DNA from 2 places in the Streptomyces sp. NPDC058619 genome. Region 1 is predicted to be linked to the other one. Evidence: riboswitches for the same ligand, from Rfam matches in the RefSeq annotation. Region 1 holds a riboswitch; the other holds the start of a gene.
What was found. A riboswitch is a leader RNA that binds a small molecule or an ion and turns the genes downstream of it on or off. The one in region 1 is predicted to bind cyclic di-AMP.

Region 1 (6,990 bases):
GTGCCGCAGGACCGGCACGCCCCGGGTGTCGAAGCCGGTGGTGATCATGACCTGGCCCACGGATCCGGCGAGGTCGGCCACGGCGGCCTCGAACCGCTCCGCCACGTCGTCGGGGTCGCTGCCGGGCCGGATGATGTCGTTGCCGCCCGCGCAGAAGGTCACGAGGTCCGGCGCGAGCGCCTTGGCCCGCGGGACCTGCTCGGCCACGATCTGGTCGAGGAGCCTGCCGCGTACGGCCAGGTTCGCGTATCGGAAGTCGTGCTCGTCACGTCGATCGGCCAGGAGCACGGCGAGCCGGTCCGCCCAGCCGAGAAACGATCCCCCCGGTCCCGGGTCCCCCACACCCTCGGTGAAGCTGTCCCCGATCGCCGCGTACGAGCCGATGGTCTTGAGTGTCGTCGTCGTCGCTGCCACGAAGCACCATCCTTCACCCCTGCGGGCGACCTACGCCAACGTAAGCAGGGGTTAACGGACCGTGATCTGTACCACGCGCGATATAAGGAATAAGTACGCGTCAGGCCGGGACCCCTCGGGGTCCCGGCCTGACGCGTGTCCCTTCCCGCGGCGGATGCCGTCGGACGCTCACCGTCAGACGGTGGCGCCCTTCGAGCGGAGGTAGGCCAGCGGGTTGATGTCGGAGCCGTAGGACGGGCCCGTGCGGATCTCGAAGTGGAGGTGCGGGCCGGAGGAGTTGCCGGTGGAACCGGAGAGGCCGATGCGCTGTCCGGCGGTCACGCTCTGGCCGGCCGAGACGGACAGCGAGGAGAGGTGGCCGTACTGGGAGTACTTGCCGTCCGCGTGCCGGATGACGACCTCGTTGCCGTACGAGCCGCCCCAGCCCGCGGAGACGACGGTGCCCGCGCCGACGGCCTTGACGGTGGTGCCGGAGCTCGCGATGAAGTCGACTCCGGTGTGGTAACCCGAGGACCACATGGCGCCGCTCGCCCTGTACTGGGTGGAGACCCCGCCGCCGACGGGGGCCACGAAGCCGGCGCCGGAGGGGGCCGCCGCGCCGGTGGAGGTCTCGCCGCCCTGCGCCTTCTGCTGGGCCTTGGGCTGCGGCTTCCGGGCGGGGGCGTCCTGGTCCCCCGAGGAGGCCTTCCCGGAGACCGGGGCCTCGGCCGGCTTCTGCTTCTTCTGGACCGGCTTCTCCGCCGGAGCCGGGGCCGGAGCCGGCGCGGCGGCGCTCGGGGCGGAGGCGCCCTTCGCACCGAGCGTCAGCTTGAGGCCCGGGTGGATCAGCGAGGGGTCGGCGCCGACGGCCTCGCGGTTGTCGGCGTACAACTGCTCCCAGCCGCCGGACAGGTCGCGCTGTGCGGCGATCTTGGAGAGGTAGTCGCCGGACACGACCGTGTACACGGTCGGCGCGGCGGCCGGGGCCGCGGCGGGGGCGGCGACCGGTGCGGTCTGCAGCGCGACCGGCAGCTGCGGGGCCACGGCGGGCACGGTGGCCGGCGCGGCGGCCGGGGCTCCGGCCGCCTGGGCGCCGGCGGCGCCCATCAGCGGCAGCGCGAGGGCCGCTCCGCCGGTGCCGGCGACGGCGAAACCGCGGGAGATGGAAAGGGACTTGGGACGGCGGTGCTTACCTTTTGCGGGCATGGCGGTTTCCTCTCCGTCGCCTGCGAGGTGAGCTGTCGGGTTCGGACTGGAGATGTCCGGCCGCACACGTATGGGCACATGTACGGCTTCACCCCAAGCCGTCCCGATATGAAGACTCGGGACGGCGGCTTACCTGGTTCCCCCGCTCCTGCCGCGCGTGAATAGTCGGGTGCGGTTTTCCGGGTGGCGGCAGGATTCGGCGGTCCGCCCGGATCGATCGCGAAGGTAATCGAGTCCGGCCACAAGGAACAAGCCGCGAATTACCTGACGGAATCCCAGAGGTGAGGGATCGACGGAATTCCCGTCACCCTGCGTCCATTCCGGACCGCCAACATCCGGTCTGGCTGGGCCATTCGGCTTTCGCGATCAGGCACTCACGGTCACCGTATGATCTGGCTCACGGGCAGGCGCCCGATCTCGCCCCCGGATGCGGCAAGTTGTTGCCAAGTAGTGTAATTCGGACACCCTACGACGACGCGGAGGAGTTCACGTGACCCAGCAGATACCCCCGACCCCGCCCGGGCGGTCGCAGCCGGAGCCGGACCTGACCGGAGTGCGGAACTTCCGCGACGTGGGCGGCCTGCCGACGGCGGACGGACGGAGGGTCAGGCCGGGACGACTCTTCCGAAGCGGACATCTCGCACATGCCACAGAAACCGACACAGAGTTCCTCAACTCGCTCGGGCTCCACACCGTCTTCGACTTCCGCAACGACGCCGACCACGCCCTGGAAGGGCCGGACGTGGAGCTTCCCGGCGTGCGGAACGTCAACATCCCGCTCTCGGATCCGGCCGACGGCCGGGAGTTCTGGAAGATGGTCCGCGACGGCGATCTGGAACAGCTCCGCGGGCTCCTGGGCGACGGGAGGGGTGCGGCCAGGATGGCGCACTCGTACCGCTCGATCATCGCGAACCGCACCGCCGAGCACAGCCTGGTCCTGCACGCGCTCGCCGGGGACAGCGTCCCCGCGCTCATGCACTGTGCGGCCGGCAAGGACCGGGCCGGCCTGTCCGTCGCCGTCACCCTGCTCGCCCTGGGCGTCGAGCGCGAGGCGATCGTGGCGGACTACCTGGAGTCCAACGCCCCGCACCGGCGCTACCGGGTGCGCCGCGGCAGCGACGCCCCCGAGGCCCGCTCCCCCGAGGTGATGGAGCTGCTGTCCCCGCTGTTCGACGCCCGCGCCGCGTACCTGACGGCGGCCTTCGACACCATCGACGAGACCTGGGGCGGGGTGGAGCCCTACCTGGCCGAGGGCCTCGGGCTGGCGCCCGAGACCCTCGCCCGGCTCCGGGCGGGACTGCTGGACTGACCCGCCGCGACGGGCCGTCGGCGGTCAGCGGTTGCCGACGGCCTGCTTCACCAGCGTCCGGCCGAAGTCCCACATCAGCCCGGACCCGGCGTGCGCCTCGTCCATCACCTCGCGGAAGGCGCCGACGAACCGGTCGACATCGGCCTCGTCCACGACGAGCGGCGGGATGAGTTTGATCACTTCCAGGTGGTCGCCGGACACCTGGGTGAGGATGCGGTGCCTCTGCAGCAGCGGCACCACGACCATCTGCGCGAAGAGCCCCTTGCGGGCCGCCTGGAGCATCGTCCACCGGCTGCGCAGCCCCAGCGACGACGGCCGGCCGAACTCGATGCCGATCATCAGCCCGCGCCCCCGCACCTCGTGCAGCAGCTCGTACTCGTCCACGAGGGCCGCGAGCCGGCCGCGCAGCAGGTCGCCCATGGCCCGCGCGTTCGCGACGACCTCCTCGTCCTCCATGACGCAGAGCACCGCCAGCCCGGCCGCCATCGCCTGCGCGTTGGAACCGAAGCTCGCGGAGTGGACGAGCACCCGGTCCATGGACGAGTAGACGCGTCTGAAGATCCAGTCCTTGCCCAGGGTCGCGCCGACCGGCACGTAGCCGCCGGACAGCGCCTTGGCGACGCACACGAGGTCCGGCTCCACGCCCGGCTCGTGCTGGTACGCGTAGAAGTCACCGGTCCGTCCCAGGCCCGTCTGCACCTCGTCGGCGATCAGCAGCGCCTTGTGCCGGTGCAGCAGCTCCTGCGCGGCGAGCAGGAATCCGGGCGGGGCGGCGAGGACCCCCTTGCCCTGGATCGGCTCCACCACGAGGGCGGCCACGTCCCCGCGCCGCAGCTCCCGCTCCAGGGCCGCCAGGTCACCGAGCGCGATCTTCGTGTCGGGCAGCAGCGGCGCGAAGCCGTCCCTGAAGCCGTCCTCCCCGTTCACCGAGAGCGAGCCCGCGGTCAGCCCGTGGAAGGCGTGGTCGCAGTAGAGGACCCTGGGCCGCCCGGTGGCGTACCGGGCGAACTTCAGGGCGGTCTCCACCGCCTCGGTGCCGCTGTTGCCGAAGAAGACCCGGTCCAGGTGGGGGCTGTACGAGAGGAGCTTCTCGGCCAGCAGCCCGGGCAGCGGCTGGCAGTCGAAGCGGGTCAGGTCGGCGAGCTGGGCGTCGAGCACGTCGTGCAGCGCCCGGCGGACCACGGGGTGGTTGCGGCCCAGGCCCATCACCCCGAAGCCCGCCAGCATGTCGAGGTAGTCGTTGCCCTCGGCGTCCCAGAAGTGGGCGCCCTCGGCCCGCTCGTAGACCTTGTCGAAGCCGATGGTGTGCAGCATCCGGGGCAGCTGGTGGTTGAGGTACCGGGCGTGCAGCTCGTACCGCTCCGCGCCGCGCTCGGCCAGCAGGGCGCCGAGGTCGAAGCCCCCGCCCCGGCCGCCCTCCTCCCGCGGACCGGCGCTCATGCCGACTTGTCCCGGTTCCCACCGATCGTCTCCCGGGCCGCCCGCAGGGACTCCTTGAGGGATCCCATGGTGGCGAGGACGGCCGTGGGCTCGTAGCCGCAGTGCGCCATGCAGTTCGCGCAGCGCGGGTCCTTCCCGCGGCCGTACTTGCTCCAGTCGGTGTCGTTGATGAGCTCGCGGTACGTGGGCACGTAGCCGTCGCTCATCAGGTAGCAGGGCCGCTGCCAGCCGAAGAGCGAGTAATTCGGAATGGCCCAGGCGGTGCAGGGGAAGTCCGCCTTCCCTTCCAGGAAATCCAGGAAGAGCGGCGAATGGTTGAGCCGCCAGCGGCGCCGGTTGCCTCCGGAGAAGGCCTTCTTGAAGAGTTCCCGGGTCTGCTCGACGCCCAGGAAGTGCTCCTGGTCGGGGGCCTTCTCGTAGGCGTAGGCGGGCGAGATCATCATCTCGTCCACCTGGAGGTCGTCGTTGAGGTAGTTCAGCACCTCGATGATCGTCTGCGGGGTGTCCGTGTTGAAGAAGGTCGAGTTCGTGGTGACCCGGAAGCCGCGCCGCTTCGCCTCCTTGATGGCCGCGACCGCCTCGTCGAAGACGCCCTCCTTGGCCACCGACTCGTCGTGGCGCTCGCGCAGCCCGTCGATGTGCACGGCGAAGGCGAAGTAGGGGGACGGCGTGAACTTCTCGATCTTCTTGCGCAGCAGCAGCGCGTTGGTGCAGAGGAAGACGTATTTCCGCTTCGCCACCAGCTGACGGACGATCTCGTGCATCTGCGGGTGCATCAGGGGCTCGCCGCCCGCGATGGACACCATGGGCGCGCCCGACTCCAGCACGGCGCCGACCGCCTGGGCGACCGGCATGCGCTGCTTGAGCACCCCCGCCGGGTGCTGGATCTTCCCGCATCCCTCACAGGCCAGGTTGCAGGCGTAGAGCGGTTCGAGCTCGACGATCAGCGGGAACTTCTCCCGCTTGCGGAGCTTCTGTTCGAGAAGATAGGTCCCGACCCTGATGGACTGGCGCAGCGGCATGGCCATCTGGCTCACCTCCTGGGGAGCAGCGAAGAACGGTGCCATTCATAAAAAGCGGGCAGCACGGCACGCAATACACGGAAGGCCGATATTCCACCGCGCACGGTGCCGATACGGACGAGCTCGTGCTCCGGGGCGTCCACGATCACCCGGACGGCGGCAACCCGACGTCCTGCGGCCGCCCCGCCTCCCCGGCTTGCGGTCCACAGCGTGGCCGCGGACTCCATGTCGACGGCGACGGCGCCGGTGGCGCGCAGCTGCGCGCGTTCCTGGCCGCGGACGACGTGGTCGGATCCGGTCAGTGCGCCGAGGTGCACGGTTCGGCCGGGCGCGGCCCGGGCCAGTGCCTCGGCGAGCAGGGCCGTGCCGGTGCAGGTGACGGACCCGTGCGGGTCCCGGGTCTCCTCGGCCACCAGCAGGTCGCCGGGGTGCATGCCGGCCACGAGCCCGGCGCAGAACCCGGTGGCGAGGACGGCGGCCCGGTCCATGCCCGGCCGTTCCAGGGCCCGGGCGACGGCCCGTTCGGCCGCGCGCGGCCCCATGCCGGTGCGCAGCACGGCGTACTGCTCGGGGGCGCCCCGGCCCGCGCCGCGCAGCGCCGCCCGCTCGATGCGCAGCGCGCAGGCGACGAGCAGCGGCGACGGATCGCCGCCGGGGCGTTGCGGCCGCGCGGCCATCACGCTTCCCCGGCGCGGGCGGACGGTTCTCCGTGCAGGTAGCGGCCGAGCGCGGTGAGCGGGAACACCTGTCGGTACAGGTGGTAGTTGATGGAGAAGTCCCAGGGGAAGCCGGTCCCCGTGAAGTACGGCTCGTCCCAGGAGCCGTCCTCCTCCTGCGTGCGCACCAGGTAGGCGATGCCGCGCTCGACGGACCCGCCGTCGCGCTCACCGGCCGACAGCAGGGCCATCAGCGCCCACGCGGTCTGCGAGGCGGTGGAGGCGCCCTTCCCGGCCCACGACGGGTCCTTGTAGGAGCGCTGGTCCTCGCCCCACCCGCCGTCCTCGTTCTGTACGGACTCCAGCCAGCGCACCGCCCGCCGGATCGCCGGGTGCGCCGGGGCGAGGCCGGCGGCGGTGAGGGCCGGCACCACCGACCCGGTGCCGTAGACGTAGTTGGTGCCCCAGCGGCCGAACCAGCCCCCCTCCGGCTCCTGTTCGGCGAGCAGCCAGTCGATGCCGCGCCGGGTCCGGGGGTCCGCGGCCCGGCCCTCGAAGGCGAGCATCTCCACCACGTGGGCGGTGACGTCGGCCGAGGGCGGGTCGATGACCTCGCCGAAGTCGCAGAAGGGCAGCTTGTTCGGGAAGGGGCTGGTGTTGTCTGCGTCGAAGGCGCCCCAGGCCCCGTTCTTGGACTGCATGCCGAGGGTCCAGGACACCCCGCGGCCGATGGCCCCCTCCACCCGGGCGGGGTCGGGGTGCCGGACGCGGCGCAGGGCGAGGACGACCTCGGCGGTGTCGTCGATGTCGGGGTAGGTGTCGTTGTGGAACTCGAACGCCCATCCGCCGGGTGCGAGCCCGGGCCGCCGCACCGCCCAGTCCCCGCTGCGCACGATCTCCTCGCCCAGCATCCAGTCGGCGGCCTTGACGAGGGCCGGGTGATCGGCCGGCAGGCCCGCGTCGG
Region 2 (6,990 bases), on a different contig from region 1:
GCCGGGGGTAGGGGGCGAAGAAGCGGTAGTACTTCGACTCGTCCGAGACCTGTTCGTAGAAGCTGACCAGACGCGCCGCGTCCTCGGTGGTGATGGGCCTGATCCGGGCGGTGCCGCCGTCGCGCAGGACGACGTCGGCCTCCCAGTGGGCCGGGTACGCGGGGTCCGACTCGGTGGTCATGGGGCCACCTTACGGCGGGTGCCGGCGCGGCAGCGCTCGCGCGGCGCGTAGGCAGGCCGGGGCAATTCGGTGCAAGGTGGGGAGGGTCGAACGGCGGCACATCGGGGCCCAAGGTCGGTCGGAGCATTCGGGGCGTCGTGAGAGACTGGTCTAGACAACCGTAAGAACCTGAAGGGCATCACCATGGCAGAGCGCCGCGTCAACGTCGGCTGGGCCGAGGGCCTGCACGCTCGTCCCGCCTCGATCTTCGTCCGGGCGACGACCGCTTCCGGCGTCCCGGTGACCATCGCGAAGGCCGGCGGCGACCCCGTCAACGCCGCTTCCATGCTGGCGGTCCTGGGCCTGGGCGCCCAGGGCGGCGAGGAGATCGTCCTCGCCTCCGAGGCAGACGGTGCGGACGCCGCGCTGGACCGCCTCGCGAAGCTGGTGGCCGAGGGCCTCGACGAGCTCCCCGAGACCGTCTGACCCCTCGGGTTCGACCACACCCGTACACGGAAGCCGCGGCCCGCGCCCCTGGGGGACCGCGGCTTCCGCGCTCCCCTCGCGGGACGCCCGCGGCGGCGGCCCGGGACGCCGCAGGCCCGCGTGGACGGCCGGGGCACCGCCCGCCCGCGGGGACGGTCCGGACGCCGGGCTTTCACCGGGCCGGCCGGACCGCCGCGACACATACGGCTCGCCGGAATTCAGCCCGGCCAGGAATTCAGCCGCACCGCAAGAATTCGACCGCACGCCGAAATGACACCGCCCGGAATTCCGGCAGCGGCGCGCGGATACCCGTTCTTTGTATACGGCGCCTGTTAATGCCGGCCGCTCGACATGTTTACGGCAGGTTGCGAAGTCCTCACGACGGCCCGCGGCCGCGGCCGGTGCGCCGCCGAGGCGCGGTCAGCGTGCATCGCGGTCAGGGCGCGCGCCCGCTCGGCGTCCCCGCGGGCCACCGCGTCCACGATGGCGCCGTGCTCCGCCCAGGACTCCACGGGCCGGGCCGGGGCCTCCACCACGTACATCCAGGCGACCTTGTGCCGCATCTGCGTGAGCAGCGCGATCAGTCCCGGGCTGCCCGAGGCCTGGGCCAGCGTCTCGTGGAACCAGCCGCCCAGGGACCGCAGGTCCTCCCCCTGCCCCCTCCTGGCCCGTTCCTGGCCCAGCCTGACCAGCCCGCGAAGCACCTTCAGGTGGGCTTCGGTGCGCCGCCGCGCGGCCCGGGCGGCGGCGAGGGGTTCCAGCAGCATCCGCAGCTCCAGGAGGTCGGCGGCCTCCTGCTCCGTCGGCTCGGCGACGCAGGCGCCCGCGTGCCGCCGCGTGGTCACGAACCCCTCGGACTCCAGGGTCCGCAGCGCCTCGCGGACCGGGACGCGCGAGACCCCGTACCGGCGGGCGAGGACCTCTTCGGTGAGTCTGCTGCCCGGCTCGAAGACCCCGGAGACGATGTCGTCGCGAATTGCCGTGCATACCGCGTGCGCAGGAATACGCAAGACCGAACCTCCGCCTATTTCCGACTGCCGTGCCAGAGTGTGCTGCGACTCTATTGCAACACACGATAATTTCCGAGAGCGGCCGGAAAAGCGAAACATTCGCAAAAAACCCCGGCTCGTGGTGCGAGCCGGGGTCTTCGGTGAAGCGCGGGTCGTGCGCGGGGTCGTACGGGTCAGAGGCTGACGCCGTGCGAGCGCAGGTACGAGACCGGGTCGATGTCCGAGCCGTAGTCGGCGCCGGTGCGGGCCTCGAAGTGCAGGTGCGGGCCACTGGAGTTGCCGGTGGAGCCCGACAGGCCGATCTGCTGGCCCGGGGTGACCTGCTGGCCGGCGGAGACGCTCAGCGAGGACAGGTGCGCGTACTGGGTGAACGTGCCGTCGTTGTGCTTGATGATGACGTTGTTGCCGTACGCGCCGCCCCAGCCGGCCTCGACGACGGTGCCCGCGCCCACGGCGTGGACCGAGGTGCCGGAGGACGCGCGGAAGTCGATGCCGGTGTGGCTGCCGGAGGACCACATGCCGCCACCGGCGTGGTAGTGGGTGCTGATGCCGCCGCCGACGGGCGCGACGAAGGTGTTGAGGCGCTTGCGCTCCTCCTCGCGGGCCGCGCGCTCGGCCGCGTCCCGCTCCGCCTTCACCTTGGCCTCGGCGAGGCGCTTGGCCTCGGCGGCACGCTGCTTGGCGTCGGCCTCGGCCTGGGCCTGGGCGGCCGCGCGCTCGGCGGCGCGCTGCTGCGACTCGGCCTGGTCCTGGATGTCACCCGCGAGCTCGCCGCCGACGACGACCGCGTCGTACCCGGCGTCGGGGACGGAGTGCCCGGTGTTGTTGTCCGCGGCGAAGGCCGGGGCAGCGAGGGAACCGACGACGCCCGTGGTGGCGAGGGCGGCTATACCGGCGTAGCCGGCGGTCTTGCGGCTCAGACGGCTGGAACCGCGGTGCTTGCCGGAGGCGGCGGTACGACTGCCAAACGCCATGAAGAGGTTGATCCTTTCCTTCCCTCTCGCCTACCGGGTTAGCTGACGGGTTCGGAGCAGGAAGGTCTCCTACGGGCTTCCTCTTGCGAGGCGGCCCGATTCACCCCAGGGACTGATGTGGGTCCCCGGCTCCCCAGGCTCGCGCCTGACGGGGACTCGGCGATTGCTGTCCGGTGCCGCGGGTGCGGCGGGCACAACTGACGAACAGCACGGCTGACGCTAGGCGGATCATCAGCCGATCGCCAAACAGACGAGCTCTTTTGTTGCGTACGCCACACCGCATACACGCAATCTCACCACTAAATGGACAAAAGGGGCCCTGGCAGACAAGCCGCCAGAGCCCCTTGCGACGGGCGTCAGTTGGTGACGACGCTGACGTCACCGATCCCGAGCGCCCGAACCGGCCCCTCGATCTGCGACGCGTCGCCCACCAGCACCGTGACCAGCCGGTTCGCCGGGAAGGCGTTCACGACGGCCGAAGTGGCCTCCACCGTGCCGGTCTCGGCGAGCCGGGCGTACAACTGCGCCTGGTAGTCGTCCGGCAGCTCCTGTTCCACCTGGTCCGCCAGGGTGCCGGCCACCGAGGCGGCCGTCTCGAACTTCAGCGGCGCCACGCCCACCAAGTTCTGCACCGCGACGTCCCGTTCTGCGTCGGTCAGCCCGCCCTCCGCGAGGGTGCGCAGCACCTTCCAGAGGTCCTCGAGCGCCGGGCCGGTGTGCGGCGTGTCCACCGAGCCGCTGATGGCCAGCATCGAGGCGCCCTTGCCGTCGGCGGTGGACCGCAGTACCTGGCCGAAGGCGCGCACGCCGTACGTGTACCCCTTCTCCTCGCGCAGCACCTTGTCCAGGCGGGAGGTCAGGGTGCCGCCCAGGCAGTACGTGCCGAGCACCTGTGGCGCCCAGACGCGGTCGTGCCGGTCCGGTCCGATGCGGCCGATCAGCAGCTGCGTCTGGACCGCGCCGGGCCGGTCCACGATGACGACGCGGCCGGTGTCGTCGGCGGTCACCGGCGGCACGGGCCGGGGCTCGGCGGAGTTGCCCGTCCAGGTGCCCAGGGTGTCGGCCAGGACGGCGTCCAGGTCGATCCCGGTCAGGTCGCCGACGACGACCGCGGTGGCCGTGGCGGGGCGTACGTGGGCCTCGTAGAAGGCGCGTACGGCCGCGGAGTCGATCCGGGCCACCGTCTCCTCGGAGCCCTGGCGCGGGCGGGACATCCGCAGGGAGGCCGGGAAGAGCTCCTTGGAGAGCTGCATGGCGGCGCGGCGCTGCGGGTTGGCCAGCTCGTGCGGGATCTCGTCGAGCCGGTTGCGCACCAGGCGGTCGACCTCGGCGTCGGCGAACGCGGGCGCGCGCAGCGCCTCGGCGAGCAGGCCGAGCGCCTTGTGCAGGCGCGAGGCGGGGACCTCCAGGGAGACCCGCAGGCCCGGGTGGTCCGCGTGGGCGTCGAGGGTGGCCCCGCAACGCTCCAGTTCGGCCGAGAACTCCTCGGCGGAGTGCTTGTCTGTGCCCTCGGACAGCGCGCGCGCCATGATCGTCGCAACGCCGTCCAGGCCCCCGGGCTCCGCGTCGAGCGGGGCGGCGAGGTTGACCTCGACCGCGATCACCTGCTGGCCCGGGCGGTGGCAGCGCAGCAGCGTCAGCCTGTTGGACAGCCGGCCGCGCTCGGGGGCCGGGAAGGCCCACGGCTGCGGCTCGCCGGCCTCGGGGCGCGGGTGGAAGGTCATCGTGACGGCTGCGGTGTCGGCTGCGGTGTCGCTCACTGTTCCGCCCCCTCGTTCTCGTCGGACTCGTCGTTCTCGTCGGCCCCGTCGGCGTCCGCCGCGAGCGGCTCGTAGACGAGCACCGCGCGGTTGTCCGGGCGCAGCCGGGCCGCGGCCACGGCCTGGACCTCCTCGGCGGTGACGTCGAGGACGCGCCGCACGGCGGTCAGCGCCAGCTGCGGGTCACCGAACAGCACCGCGAAGCGGCACAGTTCGTCGGCGCGGCCGGACACCGTGCTCAGCCGGTCCAGCCACTCGCGCTCCAGCTGGGCCTGGGCGCGCTCCATCTCCTCGGCCGTCGGGCCCTCGGCGGCGAACCGCGCGAGCTCCTCGTCCACGGCCGCCTCGATGGCGGGCACCTCGACCCCGCCGGACGTCTTCACGTCCAGCCAGCCCAGCGAGGGGGCGCCGGCCAGGCGCAGCAGGCCGAAGCCGGCCGCGACGGCCGTCTGGTCGCGGCGTACCAGGCGGTTGTGGAGCCGCGAGGACTCGCCGCCGCCCAGCACGGTCAGCGCCACGTCGGCGGCGTCGCACTCGCGGGTGCCGTCGTGCGGGAGCCGGTAGGCGGCCATCAGGGCGCGCGCCGGCACCTCCTCGACGATCTCCTCGCGGAGCTCCTGACCGATGACGTCCGGCAGCGTGCCGTCGCGCGGCGGCTGCTTGCCGTCGTGGCTCGGGATGGTGCCGAAGTACTTCTCGATCCAGGCGAGCGTGCGCTCGGGATCGATGTCGCCGACGACCGAGAGCACCGCGTTGTTGGGCGCGTAGTACGTGCGGAAGAAGTGGCGCGCGTCCTCCAGGGAGGCGGCGTCGAGGTCGGCCATGGAGCCGATCGGGGTGTGGTGGTACGGGTGGCCCTCGGGGTACGCGAGGGCGGTCAGCCGCTCGAACGCCGTGCCGTACGGGACGTTGTCGTAGCGCTGGCGGCGCTCGTTCTTGACGACGTCGCGCTGGTTCTCCATGGACTCGTCGTCCAGGGCGGCCAGCAGCGAGCCCATCCGGTCCGCCTCCAGCCAGAGCGCGAGCTCCAGCTGGTGGGTCGGCATCGTCTCGAAGTAGTTCGTGCGCTCGAAACTGGTGGTGCCGTTGAGGGAGCCGCCGGCCCCCTGGACGAGCTCGAAGTGGCCGTTGCCGGGTACGCTCGCCGAGCCCTGGAACATCAGGTGCTCGAAGAGGTGAGCCAGACCGGTACGCCCCTTGACTTCGTGGCGCGAGCCCACGTCGTACCAGAGGCAGACCGCGGCGACCGGGGTCAGGTGGTCCTCGGAGAGCACCACGCGCAGGCCGTTGGCCAGCCGGTGCTCGGTCGCTGTCAGGCCGCCGGAGCCGGCCTGAGCTGTGGCCGTGTGACCCATGGGCATGTGGTCCCTTCGATCGCGATGTAGAGATTTCTGTCAGACCTGCCACTGTATGCAAGCGCGTCGGCCGCCGGAGAAGTTCCCGGGTCACACCTGGGTCGGAGTCGGCGTTGTCGGTGCCTCGGGCCACAATGGTCCGCGTCAGACCCCCTCAGCACATCTCTTTTCTTGGTTAAGGAGCCGCGCAGCGATGGCCCGCCGCAGCACGAAGACCCCGCCGCCGGAGGATTTCGAGGAGAAGATCCTCGACATCGACGTCGTCGACGAAATGCAGGGCTCCTTCCTCGAGTACGCGTACTCGGTGATCTACTCCCGCGCCCTGCCCGACGCCCGGGACGGCATGAAGCCGGTCCACCGGCGCATCGTCTACCAGATGAACGAGATGGGCCTGCGCCCCGACCGGGGGTACGTCAAGTGCGCCCGCGTCGTGGGCGAGGTCATGGGCAAGCTCCACCCGCACGGAGACGCGTCGATCTACGACGCCCTCGTGCGCATGGCCCAGCCCTTCTCGATGCGGCTGCCGCTGGTCGACGGCCACGGCAACTTCGGTTCCCTCGGCAACGACGACCCGCCGGCCGCGATGCGTTACACCGAGTGCAAGATGGCCGACGCCACGTCACTGATGACGGAGTCGATCGACGAGGACACCGTCGATTTCACCGCCAACTACGACGGCCAGGAGCGGGAGCCGGTGGCACTGCCCGCCGCGTACCCCAACCTGCTGGTCAACGGCGCGTCCGGGATCGCGGTCGGCATGGCCACCAACATGCCCCCGCACAACCTGGGCGAGGTCATCGCCGCCGCCCGCCACCTGATCCGCCACCCGGGGGCGGACCTGGAGGCGCTGATGCGCTTCGTACCGGGTCCCGACCTGCCCACGGGCGGCCGGATCGTCGGCCTGGCGGGCATCAAGGACGCCTACGAGAACGGCCGCGGCACCTTCAAGATCCGCGCGACGGTGGCCGTGGAGAACGTGACGGCGCGCCGCAAGGGCCTGGTCGTCACGGAACTGCCCTTCGCGGTGGGCCCCGAGAAGGTCATCGCGAAGATCAAGGACCTGGTCGGCTCGAAGAAGCTCCAGGGCATCGCCGACGTCAAGGACCTCACCGACCGCTCGCACGGCCTGCGCCTGGTGATCGAGATCAAGAACGGCTTCCACCCGGAGGCCGTGCTGGAGCAGCTGTACAAGCTGACGCCGATGGAGGAGTCCTTCGGCATCAACAACGTGGCGCTGGTGGACGG

Region 2: another riboswitch for cyclic di-AMP. It lies ahead of ACFWTC_RS33995 (M23 family metallopeptidase); the one in region 1 lies ahead of ACFWTC_RS18960 (peptidoglycan DD-metalloendopeptidase family protein).

Annotation. Positions count from the first base shown of each region.
Region 1 is NZ_JBHXQN010000017.1:83,576-90,565, reverse strand. Features, by position in the region: gene ACFWTC_RS18965 (SGNH/GDSL hydrolase family protein) at 1-414, opposite strand, end outside; gene ACFWTC_RS18960 (peptidoglycan DD-metalloendopeptidase family protein) at 589-1,599, opposite strand; cyclic di-AMP (ydaO/yuaA leader) riboswitch at 1,602-1,777, opposite strand; gene ACFWTC_RS18955 (tyrosine-protein phosphatase) at 2,090-2,908, shown strand; gene ACFWTC_RS18950 (aspartate aminotransferase family protein) at 2,933-4,348, opposite strand; gene hpnH (adenosyl-hopene transferase HpnH) at 4,345-5,376, opposite strand; gene ACFWTC_RS18940 (1-hydroxy-2-methyl-2-butenyl 4-diphosphate reductase) at 5,382-6,047, opposite strand; gene shc (squalene--hopene cyclase) at 6,047-6,990, opposite strand, start outside.
Region 2 is NZ_JBHXQN010000066.1:1,455-8,444, reverse strand. Features, by position in the region: gene ACFWTC_RS34010 (GNAT family N-acetyltransferase) at 1-181, opposite strand, end outside; gene ACFWTC_RS34005 (HPr family phosphocarrier protein) at 365-646, shown strand; gene ACFWTC_RS34000 (GntR family transcriptional regulator) at 979-1,656, opposite strand; gene ACFWTC_RS33995 (M23 family metallopeptidase) at 1,830-2,630, opposite strand; cyclic di-AMP (ydaO/yuaA leader) riboswitch at 2,643-2,802, opposite strand; gene ACFWTC_RS33990 (M16 family metallopeptidase) at 2,987-4,354, opposite strand; gene ACFWTC_RS33985 (M16 family metallopeptidase) at 4,387-5,751, opposite strand; gene ACFWTC_RS33980 (DNA topoisomerase (ATP-hydrolyzing) subunit A) at 5,939-6,990, shown strand, end outside.